2 regions of the Pseudobutyrivibrio sp. AR14 genome follow, and region 1 is predicted to be linked to the other one. Evidence: riboswitches for the same ligand, from Rfam matches in the RefSeq annotation. Region 1 holds a riboswitch; the other holds the start of a gene.
What was found. Region 1 has a riboswitch for FMN ahead of BLP50_RS08335 (ECF transporter S component). Riboswitches for the same ligand answer to the same signal wherever they lie in the genome.

Region 1 (6,233 bases):
TGTGAGGGTCTCCTCATTCATGCTTGCTGGTCCGATTGTACAAATAATCTTTGTCTTTCTCATAAAATACTCCTCTATAAAAACTCAAAAATAGTTTACGCAAAAAAACGAAATCCGTTCTATAATAGCATCATTTTAGGTCAGAGTAAACAAAATATTTAATTAAAAATTGTTACTATTCACAGTTATAAATATTTATAGATTAATTCTTGCCAAGCTTGCTTGTAAAATAATAATATTTATTTTTTATTGGAATCAGTAACTCAGAATAAATATCTAGTGCCACCTCTTTATAGAAGTCTGGCTCCAGCCTGCATCCTCTTTTTCCTTTGGATTCCTCTTCACTCCGATTTCTATAGCCTCCTCAGCTCGAAGTATTTTTGCCATCTCAGGTCTATAAGTAGAAGAAATAGAACATCCAAACAGCTCGCTTCCATCTCCCCTAAATGTACTTCTCACAAGTCTAACAGGCACTGATATTCCATCGCCAAAATCAACTCTTATAGGCTGGGATGGAATTAGATTAATCTGCTTTTTCACAGTGATCCCTACCCCGCCGTAGGAAATATCTACTGTGGTGGCAGGAAATTTATTGTCCCCCTGCAAAATGATAACGTTTCTTGCTATAGGATATCTCTTATGGCGACGTCGCTCTGTCTCGTCACCAAATGCTTTTCGAGAAATGACAAGATGCTCCTTCTTGCCATTGGCACCGGACACAGTAATTACCTTTATATTGTTCCAGCTATATGCCTGATGTCCGCTGGTGCAATACAGTGTCATTCTATTATGATTAAAAGCCCAATTAAGCTTTACAATTTTCCCTTTAAAATTGAATCTAATGCTTTCGCAGCCCACAAAGGCATACTTTCTAAGATTCATCCTTGAAGGAGGCAACAAAACAAGCTTAGGTATAATAGGAATGTCTATTTTTTTCTTTCCTTTTGATACCCTAATGTATGGTTTGTTAAGTGTTGTTACTTCTGATATTTTCATAGGCTCTACGTCCCCCTTCTTATTATAAGGATACTATAAGTGGCATTTAAACATCAAGAGTGGTAAACTGTTGACTTTGCAAGGAGGATTTTGTTTATGAAAAAAACTTTGTACTTAGTTCTTGCAGGAGCTCTTATGCTTTCAACAGTATCATGCGGTCAGCAGGGAACTACAAACAGCAACGAGGGAAATGTTGTTGACACAGAACAGAAAACAGAAGACACAAACACTAATGTAGAAGCGGATAAGTATGACAGCCTTTATGATGCATTCTTAAATGGCGAGGCTACACTTAGCACTGACTATTATCTCAACAACGCTTCTGAAACTGGTTCAGGCTACGAGAATGATTTCTTTTCAATCATCGCTGGCGATGAACTTACACTTCCAGAAATTGTAGAAACTCTTAACGAGGCATTTATGGATGATGAAGGATTTTTTGCACATCAGGAAATCTCTTCAATCAGCTATTCATATTTAGACTGCGGTAATGATGGCGAAAAAGAGTTAGCTGTTAAATTTGTTTGCCCAGTTGTGGAACCTGACTCAAACATTGTCCTTGTAATTAAGGAAATGGACTCAAAGCTTCAGGTTGTATATTCAGTATGCTCATGGTCAAGAAGTGAGACAACAATCAATGAATACGGCTTTATCCAAGGCGGCGGAAGCGGCGGAGCAGTTAATCACTCAAGCGATGCAGCTTTAATTGACGCTGATGGCAAGTATCAGTTCGGATATATTCTCACAGAGAGTGCTGATATAGAGGATTTCGGATATGCTTACGAGCATGAAGATTTCGATGCATCATCACTTGAGGGAACTCTTTGTATATACGAATTACGCTTAACATTTGAGCCAGGAGCTGACAAGCCTTCTGATTACTTCTCATATGCGGTATACGACAGCGATACATACGAGGAAATTGATGTACCTAACCTCTATACAGATAGCCCATACAAGGAAGTGCTTGATAGCTTTACAACAATTAAGTTTGTTCCTTATGATGAGCTTGAAAAGGCAATCTCTGATAAGCTTGATTCAATCGGAGCTACAGAAGATGTTAGAAATGCCAACGAACTTGAATTTACAGAAATTGCATTATAATACTGAAATCAAAAAAGGCTGCCCGCGGGCAGCCTTAATTTTTTATCTAATTATTTAACGTTGAAAGCATCCATTCCTGGATAATCTGCTGCAGCACCAAGCTGCTCTTCGATACGAAGAAGCTGGTTGTACTTTGCAACACGCTCTGTTCTAGATGGAGCACCAGTCTTAATCTGGCATGTGTTAAGTGCTACTGCAAGATCAGCGATTGTTGTATCCTCTGTCTCGCCTGAACGGTGAGAAGAAATAGCTGTGTAACCAGCCTTGTGAGCCATCTTGATAGCCTCAAGAGTCTCTGAAACTGAACCGATCTGGTTGAGCTTGATAAGGATTGAGTTACCGCAACCATTTGCAATACCCTTTGAAAGACGCTCTGTGTTTGTAACGAATAAATCGTCACCAACAAGCTGTACCTTATCACCAATCTTAGCTGTCATCTTCTTCCAGCCTTCCCAATCCTCTTCATCAAGACCATCCTCGATAGAAATGATTGGATACTTGTCAACAAGTGCTGCCCAGTGATCGATAAGCTCATCTGTTGTGAAGTCCTTACCAGACTTTGGCTGATGATAGAAGCCCTTACCCTTTTCTGACTTCCACTCGCTTGATGCAGCATCCATAGCAATCATAAAGTCCTTACCTGGCTCGAAACCTGCAGCCTTGATAGCCTTTAAGATTGTCTCAATAGCTTCATCATCATTCTTAAGTGAGTTAGGTGCGAAACCACCCTCATCACCTACTGCTGTAACGTCTCCCATCTCCTTGAGAATAGCCTTAAGAGCATGGAAAACTTCTGCACACCAACGTAAGCACTCGCTAAATGAAGGAGCGCCAACTGGCATAATCATAAATTCCTGTGTATCAACAGCGCTATCTGCATGAGCACCACCATTTAAAATGTTCATCATTGGTACTGGAAGCTTTGTTCCCTGAATACCACCTAAAAATTTATAAAGAGGAATCTCAAGTGATGTTGCTGCTGCACGACAACATGCGATTGAAGTTGCAAGGATAGCATTTGCGCCAAAGTTTGACTTATCCTTTGTGCCGTCAGCCTTAATCATAGCTGCATCGATAGCATAAATATCTGATGCATCCATTCCGCAAATTACATCAGCAATTGGTCCATTAATATTTGCAACTGCCTTTTTTACACCCTTACCTAAATATCTGCCTTTATCTCCATCGCGAAGCTCCAAAGCCTCAAACTCACCAGTAGAAGCACCTGAAGGAGCCATACCCCGGCCTACAGTACCATCAACAAGTGTAACCTCACATTCAACAGTTGGATTTCCTCTTGAATCAAGAATCTCTCTACCAATTACCTTTTCAATCTCTAAGTAATCCATAAAATCCTTCCTTTCACTATAAAATTATTTTTAGTTATCTATTCAATCTCTTTAAAGAGCGAATAAATCTAGAGAAGAAGAGCTCCTACACATTGCAGGAAGTAGCAATTCCTGCAAGTGCAATCATGTGAGTAGCAATCACACAAATAATTATTATTTGAAAATAATAAAAAGGAGCTCTGCAATGATTTACACATAGTTAGCATATTCTAACTATAAGTAGACTAGCAGAACTCCTTTGAATTCGCAATAACTATAAACCTTCAGTAAATGAGAATTTTTCTCGTTAATTTTTGCCCTTAAGAAGAGGTCTAAGTGGCTGATAAATAAGTACTGTAATAATTGCTGAGATGAGACCCTTTACAAATGTAAATGGTACGTTGAAGAATAATAAGCACTGCTCGATTGATTTAATCTCAGCAAATGGAGCAACTGCCTGATATGCTCCTATAATAACATCTTTTGGCATGAAATTATAGTATACAGGATATACGATAAAGAGATTTGATGGGAAGCTGATTGCAGCCATTAAAAAAGCGCCAACAAATGCACCTAAAATCGCATTCTTCTTTGTCTTCTTTCTGTAATAAATAAGACCAGCTGGCAAAACAAAGGCTACGCCTAAGATAAAGTTTGAAAGCTCGCCTACACCACCTGTTGTTGTCATAAATAAATGAAGAAGATTCTTGATCAAGCAAACTACTACGCCATAAACTGGGCCAAGTGCAAATGATGCCATAAGAGCTGGAAGCTCTGACACATCAAGCTTGATGAAATTTGGAACAAATGGAACTGCTGTATCCAAAAACATCAATACAAAGGCAATAGCCGAAAGCATAGCTGTTACTGTCATACTCCTAACATTTACTTTATTGTTGTTGATCTTAACTGTTTCTGTTGTGTCCATAGCACACCTCCTAAATATATCTCTAGGAATCTCCATTGGATTAACAAATAAAAAAGCCCTGATAAAATCAGGGCCTATACTCAAAAATAAATGTATTACTTTATTTATCCTCTCCCATCCAGACTATACTGTCGGTACTGGAATCACACCAGTTCAGTCCCTAAGGACTCGCGGACTATACCGCCGGTCAGGAATTGAAAGCCTAAGCCTTCGCACCTTGCCCTGAAGATTTCCTATTTAATTCTACAATACTATACTACATTGTGCGCAATTAATCAATCATTTATTTAACTCCGCAGAATTCGTATCCGGCGCCCTCTACGGCTGCCTTAAGGTCTGCCTCTGATACCTCAGCAGATGTCTTAAGTGTTACGAGATTTGCCTCGTGATTAGCAACTGCCTCCTCTACTCCAGAGATTTTCTCAAGTGCTTCCTTTACGTGTGCCTCGCAGTGCTGGCACATCATTCCCTTTACTGTGATTTCCATTTTGTTATTGTCCTCCTTAATTAATAATGGTTCATGACCAAGTGAATTTTTAAGTGGTCTGTCATTTCCTTTATTGAATGGATCAAAAAGATTCAGTCTCAGTGCATTTGTAACTACGCAAAAGCTTGATAAGCTCATGGCAGCTGCTCCAAACATAGGATTCAGCGTCCATCCAAATGCATGGATATAGGCTCCTGCTGCAAGTGGAATTCCTATTATGTTGTAGAAAAATGCCCAGAATAGATTCTCATGAATGTTCCTTAGTGTGGCACGGCTAAGCCTGATGGCTGCCACCACATCTGAAATTCTGCTTTTCATAAGTACCACATCCGCTGCATCTATTGCCACATCAGTACCTGCGCCTATTGCTATTCCCATGTCAGCTCTGGTAAGGGCTGGAGCGTCATTTATTCCATCACCTACCATAGCCACCTTGCCAAACTTCTGAAGCTTCTTGATAACAGCTTCCTTGCCATCTGGCTTCACACCGGCGATGACCTCATCTACGCCCACATCCTCAGCAATTGTCCTTGCTGTCCGCTCATTGTCTCCAGTGAGCATTACCACGTGGATGCCAAGATTTTTAAGCTCCTTGATGGCAACATCCGAATCTTCCTTTATAACATCTGCAACAGAGATGATTCCAAGGAATCCATTTTCCTGTGCAAAGAAAAGTGGTGTCTCACCCTTTTCAGAAAGCTCCTCAGCAAGGCTCTTAGCATAGTCTGGTATCTGAACATTTTCAGAAACAAACTGGTAATTGCCTCCGTATACCATCTGTCCATCAAGCTTTGCCATAAGGCCATTTCCTGAAACAGTCTTAAAATCTGTAACCTCCGCCGGCTCCTCTGAAAGCTCAAGACCGTACTCTACTATTGCCTTTGCAAGTGGGTGCTCTGATTTGTTTTCAATGGCAAAAGCCGCTCTAAGCAAATCGATATCTTCCACACCCTCTGCCTCGAAAAATCCGATAACCTTTGGCTCGCCCTTTGTAATTGTGCCTGTCTTATCCAGGGCAACTATCTGAATCTTGCCAGTCTCCTCAAGGGATACTGCCGTCTTAAACATGATTCCATGGCGGGCTCCCATTCCATTTCCTACCATGATTGCAACGGGAGTTGCCAGTCCTAAGGCACATGGACAACTGATTACAAGTACAGAAATTGCTCTCGCAAGTGCATAGCCAAATGTCTGGCCAACAAGCATCCATATAATAAATGTAACAATCGCAATAGCAATCACTACTGGGACAAAAACTCCTGATACCTTATCTGCTATCTTGGCAATAGGAGCCTTTGTGGCTGCTGCATCGCTGACCATCTGAATAATCTGAGACAATGTAGTGTCTCGTCCTACTCTAGTGGCCTCACATACCATATAGCCGCTTTCA
Region 2 (6,233 bases), on a different contig from region 1:
TGCCGAGATATACTATGATGATAAGAGGTGAGTTGCGCCCTTTTTTAAGAGGTGGTTTTTATGAATAAATCAATTAGAAAATTAAAAGGCTTTATGTCCTTATCTTTAATAGTGTTTGTGGTAGTAGCTTTGCTTGGTATTTCTATGATTGCAGATGCAAAAAAGAAATCATCATCAGCTACCTATTCAGAAGGAGACAATATAGCATTTGGCTCCTTGGATGGCAATATTATTAACTGGACGATTCTGTCATATGATGAGAATACAGGTGTTGCTTTTGTGGTATCTAGAAAGACACTTAATTCATATTCAATTTCAGACTATAGAAGCTCAGTAAATATGCAGGTTATCCAGCAGCAAGGTGGCAACACTGGCTATGTGCCATGGGCAAATAATTATTGGAGAGGTTGGCTAAATCAGGTATTTTATGTTAATGCTTTTAGTGATGCAGAGCGAGCAATGATTAAGCCTACTGAGCTTACTGCAGCTGCCAGTCAGACAAGCCTTATGAATTTCTATAAGGATACAACACTTGATGATTTCTATGTAAAGACAGGAGAAAAGAACTCCTTGAATCTGAGTATTTACAACAGTCAGATGACTACTACAGATTATGTTTTCTTCCTGTCTACTGATGAATATACAGCCCATAAAGACAGCATGAAATATGAGACCGCAGGTACTTGGCCACTTAGAACCAATTCCTTTGATGATCCTGTGTTTGGCCTGTTTGTAAATGACACTTCAAAGCTTATAGAAAAGTGGGGTTATTACAATGGCACAGGAATTAGACCTGCAATGTATATTCAGCTAACTGCACCAAAGCCAGTTGAGGAGACAGATACCTCAGGTAACAAGAGTGCAACTACAACAAATACTAATTCAGCATCAAACAATAATCAGGCAAATGCTAGCAATACCGATGCAAGCAAGACGGATGCAGCTGCTTCAACAGCATCTAATTCCAATGCCAACAACACTAAAGCAACTAATACTAGCGCATCTGGTAATCAATCAGCTGCCAATTCAAATAATGCTAATGCAGCGGCAAATAATGCCAATAGCGGTTCTAATGCAGGCGGACAAGAAGCATCAAAACCTAGTGCTACTAACTCAAGAAAGTATGCAAATAATGGAACCAATATAGGCAATATTACATTGCCAGATGATGCAAGCTATACATTGTCTGCAGGTAGCACCGCACAGGTTGCTTTGAATATGGAATATTTAAATAGCACGGACAAGCAATATACCATCACCTACACTTCTTCTGATGGCAGTATTTTCACCGTTGACTCAAATGGTTTAATTACAGGAGTTGGTCGAGGAACTGGCACCTTAAGTGTTAGAATGAAGAAGTCAAACGGCAAGGTATATAGTATGAGTTGTCGAATAGATGTAACCTAAGCTCTCGCAAAAGCGAGAGCTTTTTTTATGCAATGCTTTAGGAATTTTTTATAGATTTTTTATTAGTAAAATCCTGCGATAACATTTATACTAAGATATAGAAAACTTAGGATTCATAGGAGGTTAGAAATGTATTACGGATATGGTTATGGAATGGGATATCATTTTGATTGGACAATAATCCTGGTTTTAATAGGAGCTCTTGTCAGTGGTATTGCGTCAATCAATGTAAATAGGACTTACAGTAAATATAGTAGAGTTGGCAATTATAGAGGATTGACATCTAATCAGGTTGCTGAGCATATTTTACATGCAGCAGGCATTTATGATGTTAGAATTGAAAGAGTCAGAGGAAACTTAACTGACCACTATTCTCCAAAGGAAAAGGTGCTTCGCTTATCAGACGCAGTATATGGCCGCACAAGCGTGGCAGCTATTGGTGTAGCGGCACATGAGTGTGGACATGCTATTCAGCACCAGGAGGATTACGCTCCCCTTAGAATGCGTTCGGCATCAGTGCCACTTGCAAGTATTGGTTCATGGGTTTCATGGCCTGTTATTGTAATTGGACTTCTCATTGGTTCCACACCTATTGCACAGGTTGGCATTTTCTTGTTTACATTTGTAGTGTTGTTTCAGCTTATTACTTTGCCAGTTGAGTTTGATGCCAGCGCAAGAGCACTTAGGATTTTAGAGCAGGACAGAATCCTTGAGGGTGAGGAGCATAGAGGTGCTACAAAGGTGCTGAAGGCAGCAGCTATGACATATGTAGCAGCGTTGTTTACAACTATTATGCAGCTTCTTAGACTAGTGCTATTAGTAAACGGCAGAAGCAGAGATGATTAGTCATTTATTAGGAGATTAATTTGAAGTATTTGCATGATGTAGTTAAAGTGACAGATATAGAGTCCCTTCATTTTGATTATCCAGAAGGGACTTTGGTTTTAACAGATAATCAGGCTGTTATAGATGCTTGTAATGAGAAAAAGCAGCCGGTGGTGGCATTTGAACATGATGGTGTTACTATGCTTAAGTGTGACCATATTTTAATTGATCCAGACGAGGTTGATGATCAGGACTATGAGGATATATATCGTAGATGCGTAGGACTTCCGCTTTTTATATCCGAGACTGACAGGACTATTATTAGAGAGTTTTCCATGGATGATTTAGATAGCTTGTTTGAGCTATATGATAATCCTGGAATTGTAGAATATATGGAGCCCCTTTTTGAGTACGAAGAGGAGCGGCAATACGAGGAGAATTACATTCAATATATCTATAAATTATATGGATTTGGAATGTGGTTGATTTTTGATAAAGCTACTGGCAAACTAGTTGGTAGAGCAGGTATTGAAGTTAGAGAATCCTGTGACAGAGAGAATCAGGCGGAGCTTGGTTTTTGTATCTCCCCTGATAGATGGAAGCAGGGGCTTGCCTTTGAGGTGTGCTCTGAGATCATTAGACTGGCAAGGGATAGATTTTCCTTGACGAGTCTTGTGGCTAGATGCGACCCTGATAATGTTGCAAGCAGGGGATTATTGAAAAAGTTGGGGTTTTCACATATTGGCTTCGAGCTGGATGGAGATTGTAGATATTTTAGGGAGATAGGATAGTATGGATTTAAAAGCTTATCAGCACGAGGTGGTTGTTACAGATGCGGGATTACCTTTCAAACTTTTTTCATTTGAAGGAGCAAATGGTAATTATACAAGAGATAAGCATTGGCACCGTTCGATAGAGATTTTTGCAGTATGGGAGGGCAAGCTTGACTTTACTCTTCACGAGAAGAAGTTCCCTCTTAGCGCAGGCGAATTTGTTATTGTAAATAGTAATGAGGTGCATAGCATTGCAGCCCCAAACCCTAATAGGACAGTGGTTCTACAGATTCCACAGGACACATTTGCGGATTATTTTACAGATGATCAGTTCATTTGGTTCTCCCATGGAGATAGAGAGACTGACCACAGAGTGTTTACTCTTCTTCAGGAGATGTATCTTATCAATACAAAAGGGGAGGAGGGTTATCGCCTTCAGGTCCTCAGTCTTTACTATGAGCTTTTGTATATTCTTGTTACCAAATACAGAAAGTTCAATGTAAATGAAGACATTTTAAAGAGCAACAAGCAGCTTAAGAAGCTTTCAAATATTACTAGATATATGAAGGATCATTATGCTGAGCCTCTTTCTCTTGAGATGATGGCAGAGCAGTTTAGTTATTCACCATCATATCTATCGAGAATGTTCCAAAAGCATGCGGGCATCAATTTCAAGGATTATCTTCTTGGCATCAGACTTGAGCATGCAGTTAGAGAATTAGAGGAGACAGGCGGCCAGATAGTAGATATTGCGCTAGGCAATGGCTTCCCTAATTCAAAGGCATTTTCCAATGCTTTTAGAGACAAATATGGTGTGTTACCTAGCGAATATCGCAAGAATAAATAATCATAGCTGTTGACTTTGATATATTGTTTAGTTACAATCATTTCAATTGAATAGATGTCTTCAGGGCAGGGTGTGATTCCCTACCGGTGGTATAGCCCACGAGCCTTTTGGCATGATTCGGTGAGATTCCGAAGCCGACAGTATAGTCTGGATGAAAGAAGATGGTAGTTTACTTTTGAATTTATGGCTCTGAGATTTTATGTCTCAGAGCTTTTTAATTTATAAGGGTAGATGTTTCATGCAAAAGTTTGAAACGGAAGCTACGTATTTTAGCCTTGGAGAAATCCAAGGCTTTTTTGATTCTATTTACGAGAACCACATGAGCAAGAGGAAAGCAGTGGAACTGCGATTTTGGGAATGGGGGCTGAATAGAATCTTAAAAATAGGAGGAATTATGGAAGATAAAATTTATATGCAACGAGCAATCGAGCTTGCCAGACGAGGAGAGGGATTCGTAAATCCGAATCCCATGGTGGGAGCAGTAATAGTCAAAGATGGTGTGATTATAGGCGAGGGCTACCATGAAAAATATGGACAGCTTCACGCTGAGAGGAATGCCTTTAAGGATTGTAAAAAAAGAGGAAACTCAGCAAAAGGAGCAACAATGTATGTAACCTTAGAGCCATGTTGCCACTACGGGAAAACACCTCCATGTACAGAAGCTATTATTGAGAATGGAATCAAAAGAGTGGTGATTGGAACACTTGATGTGAATCCTGTGGTTGCAGGAAAAGGAGCCGAAATTTTAAGGTCCAGTGGCATCAAAGTTGAAGTAGGACTTCTAGGAAAAGAATGCAAGAATCTCAATAGAATTTTTAATAAATACATGGCAACAGGAAAGCCATATGTTGTTATGAAATACGCAATGACTGCTGATGGCAAGATAGCCACAAAAACAGGTGAGTCAAAGTGGATAACTGGAGCTGAGGCAAGAAAAAATGTTCATAGACTGAGAAATAGATTGTCGGGAATTATGGTTGGCGTATCTACGGTAATTATGGATGATCCAATGTTGGATTGTCGATTAGATGAGCCGGCTGTTAATCCAATAAGAATTATCTGCGATTCCCATTTACGAACTCCAATTGAATCAAAGATCGTTCAAACAGCAGATAGCATAAAAACTATCATTGCAACCACATCGAAAGATGAGGCTAAGGTCGCTGAGTTAGAAAAAAGGGGCTGCTTGGTTTTGAAATTACCGAAAACTGAGCAGGGAATCGATTTAAATGCTCTGATGGTGGAGCTTTCCAATAGAGGAATTGATAGCGTGCTGATTGAGGGGGGAGGAACTATTAATTATAGTGCCCTCAAGTCAAAAATAGTGGATGAGATACATATCCACATGGCTCCAAAGATTTTTGGAGGAAGCAGCAAATCACCAGTAGAAGGGGCAGGCATAGAAAGCATCAACGATGCAATAAGGCTAAATCCAATTAATACCAGCTGGCTGGGTGAAGATTTGGTTATAGAAAATGAGGTGATTTACTGATGTTTACGGGAATAGTTGAAGAGCTGGGCAGTGTTAGGAGAATTGTTAAAGGTCCTAAGGAACAGCGTATTACTATTGCATGTAAAAAGATTTTGGAGGATATCCACCTGGGCGACAGCATTGCTGTAAATGGTGTGTGTCTGACAGTGGTGGAATATGATGGCTCCTCTTTTTCTGCTGATGTTATGAATGAGACAATGGCTCGTTCTAGCTTAGGGAGCCTTAATGCTACAAAGCCTGTAAATCTTGAGAGGGCTATGAGCGCCGATGGAAGATTTGGAGGTCACATAGTAAGCGGTCACATTGATGGCACAGGAACTATCCAAAGTATCAAAAAGGATGGAAATGCTGTTTGGTTTGAAATAAAGGCCGGTGGAGAAATAATTGGTGGGATTGTTGAAAAAGGCTCTATAGCAATTGATGGAATTAGCCTTACAGTTGCAGCAGTAGATAGTAGCAGCTTCAAAGTATCAATCATCCCACACACATTAAAGGAAACGGTTTTGAGCCAGAAGCAAATCGGGGATGTAGTGAATTTGGAAAATGATGTTGTGGGGAAATATGTTAAGAAATTTTTGGCAAGCTTTGCAAATACAGAGACTTCTGATGATAGAAAAGGGACAAAAAGTTTGACAAAAGAGTTTTTAATGGCAAACGGATTTTAGGTCTTTTAGGAAAGGGTAAATGATGGAAAGAGAATTAATTGAGAAAGCTATCAAGGATTTGCAGGAGGGCAAAGTGATTATGGTTATGGACGACGAGGACAGAGAAAACGAAGGTGATTTCATCTGTGCTGCGGAGTTTGCTACCACTGAAAATGTTAATTTAATGGCATCTGTAGGCAAGGGGCTTATCTGTATGCCAATGAGTGAAAGATTGGCGGCGAAAT

Region 2: it holds a riboswitch for FMN, as region 1 does, so the genes downstream of both, ribD (bifunctional diaminohydroxyphosphoribosylaminopyrimidine deaminase/5-amino-6-(5-phosphoribosylamino)uracil reductase RibD) here and BLP50_RS08335 (ECF transporter S component) in region 1, are expected to answer to the same signal.

The regions. Positions count from the first base shown of each region.
Region 1 is NZ_FMUY01000007.1:125,853-132,085, reverse strand. It holds gene pyk (pyruvate kinase) at 1-63, opposite strand, end outside; gene BLP50_RS08350 (PilZ domain-containing protein) at 277-996, opposite strand; gene BLP50_RS08345 (hypothetical protein) at 1,093-2,100, shown strand; gene eno (phosphopyruvate hydratase) at 2,151-3,449, opposite strand; gene BLP50_RS08335 (ECF transporter S component) at 3,736-4,356, opposite strand; FMN riboswitch at 4,459-4,590, opposite strand; gene BLP50_RS08330 (heavy metal translocating P-type ATPase) at 4,640-6,233, opposite strand, start outside.
Region 2 is NZ_FMUY01000004.1:133,226-139,458, reverse strand. It holds gene BLP50_RS05025 (DUF6273 domain-containing protein) at 61-1,407, shown strand; gene BLP50_RS05020 (zinc metallopeptidase) at 1,537-2,253, shown strand; gene BLP50_RS05015 (GNAT family N-acetyltransferase) at 2,274-3,023, shown strand; gene BLP50_RS05010 (AraC family transcriptional regulator) at 3,025-3,852, shown strand; FMN riboswitch at 3,905-4,019, shown strand; gene ribD (bifunctional diaminohydroxyphosphoribosylaminopyrimidine deaminase/5-amino-6-(5-phosphoribosylamino)uracil reductase RibD) at 4,247-5,344, shown strand; gene ribE (riboflavin synthase) at 5,344-6,009, shown strand; gene BLP50_RS04995 (bifunctional 3,4-dihydroxy-2-butanone-4-phosphate synthase/GTP cyclohydrolase II) at 6,032-6,233, shown strand, end outside.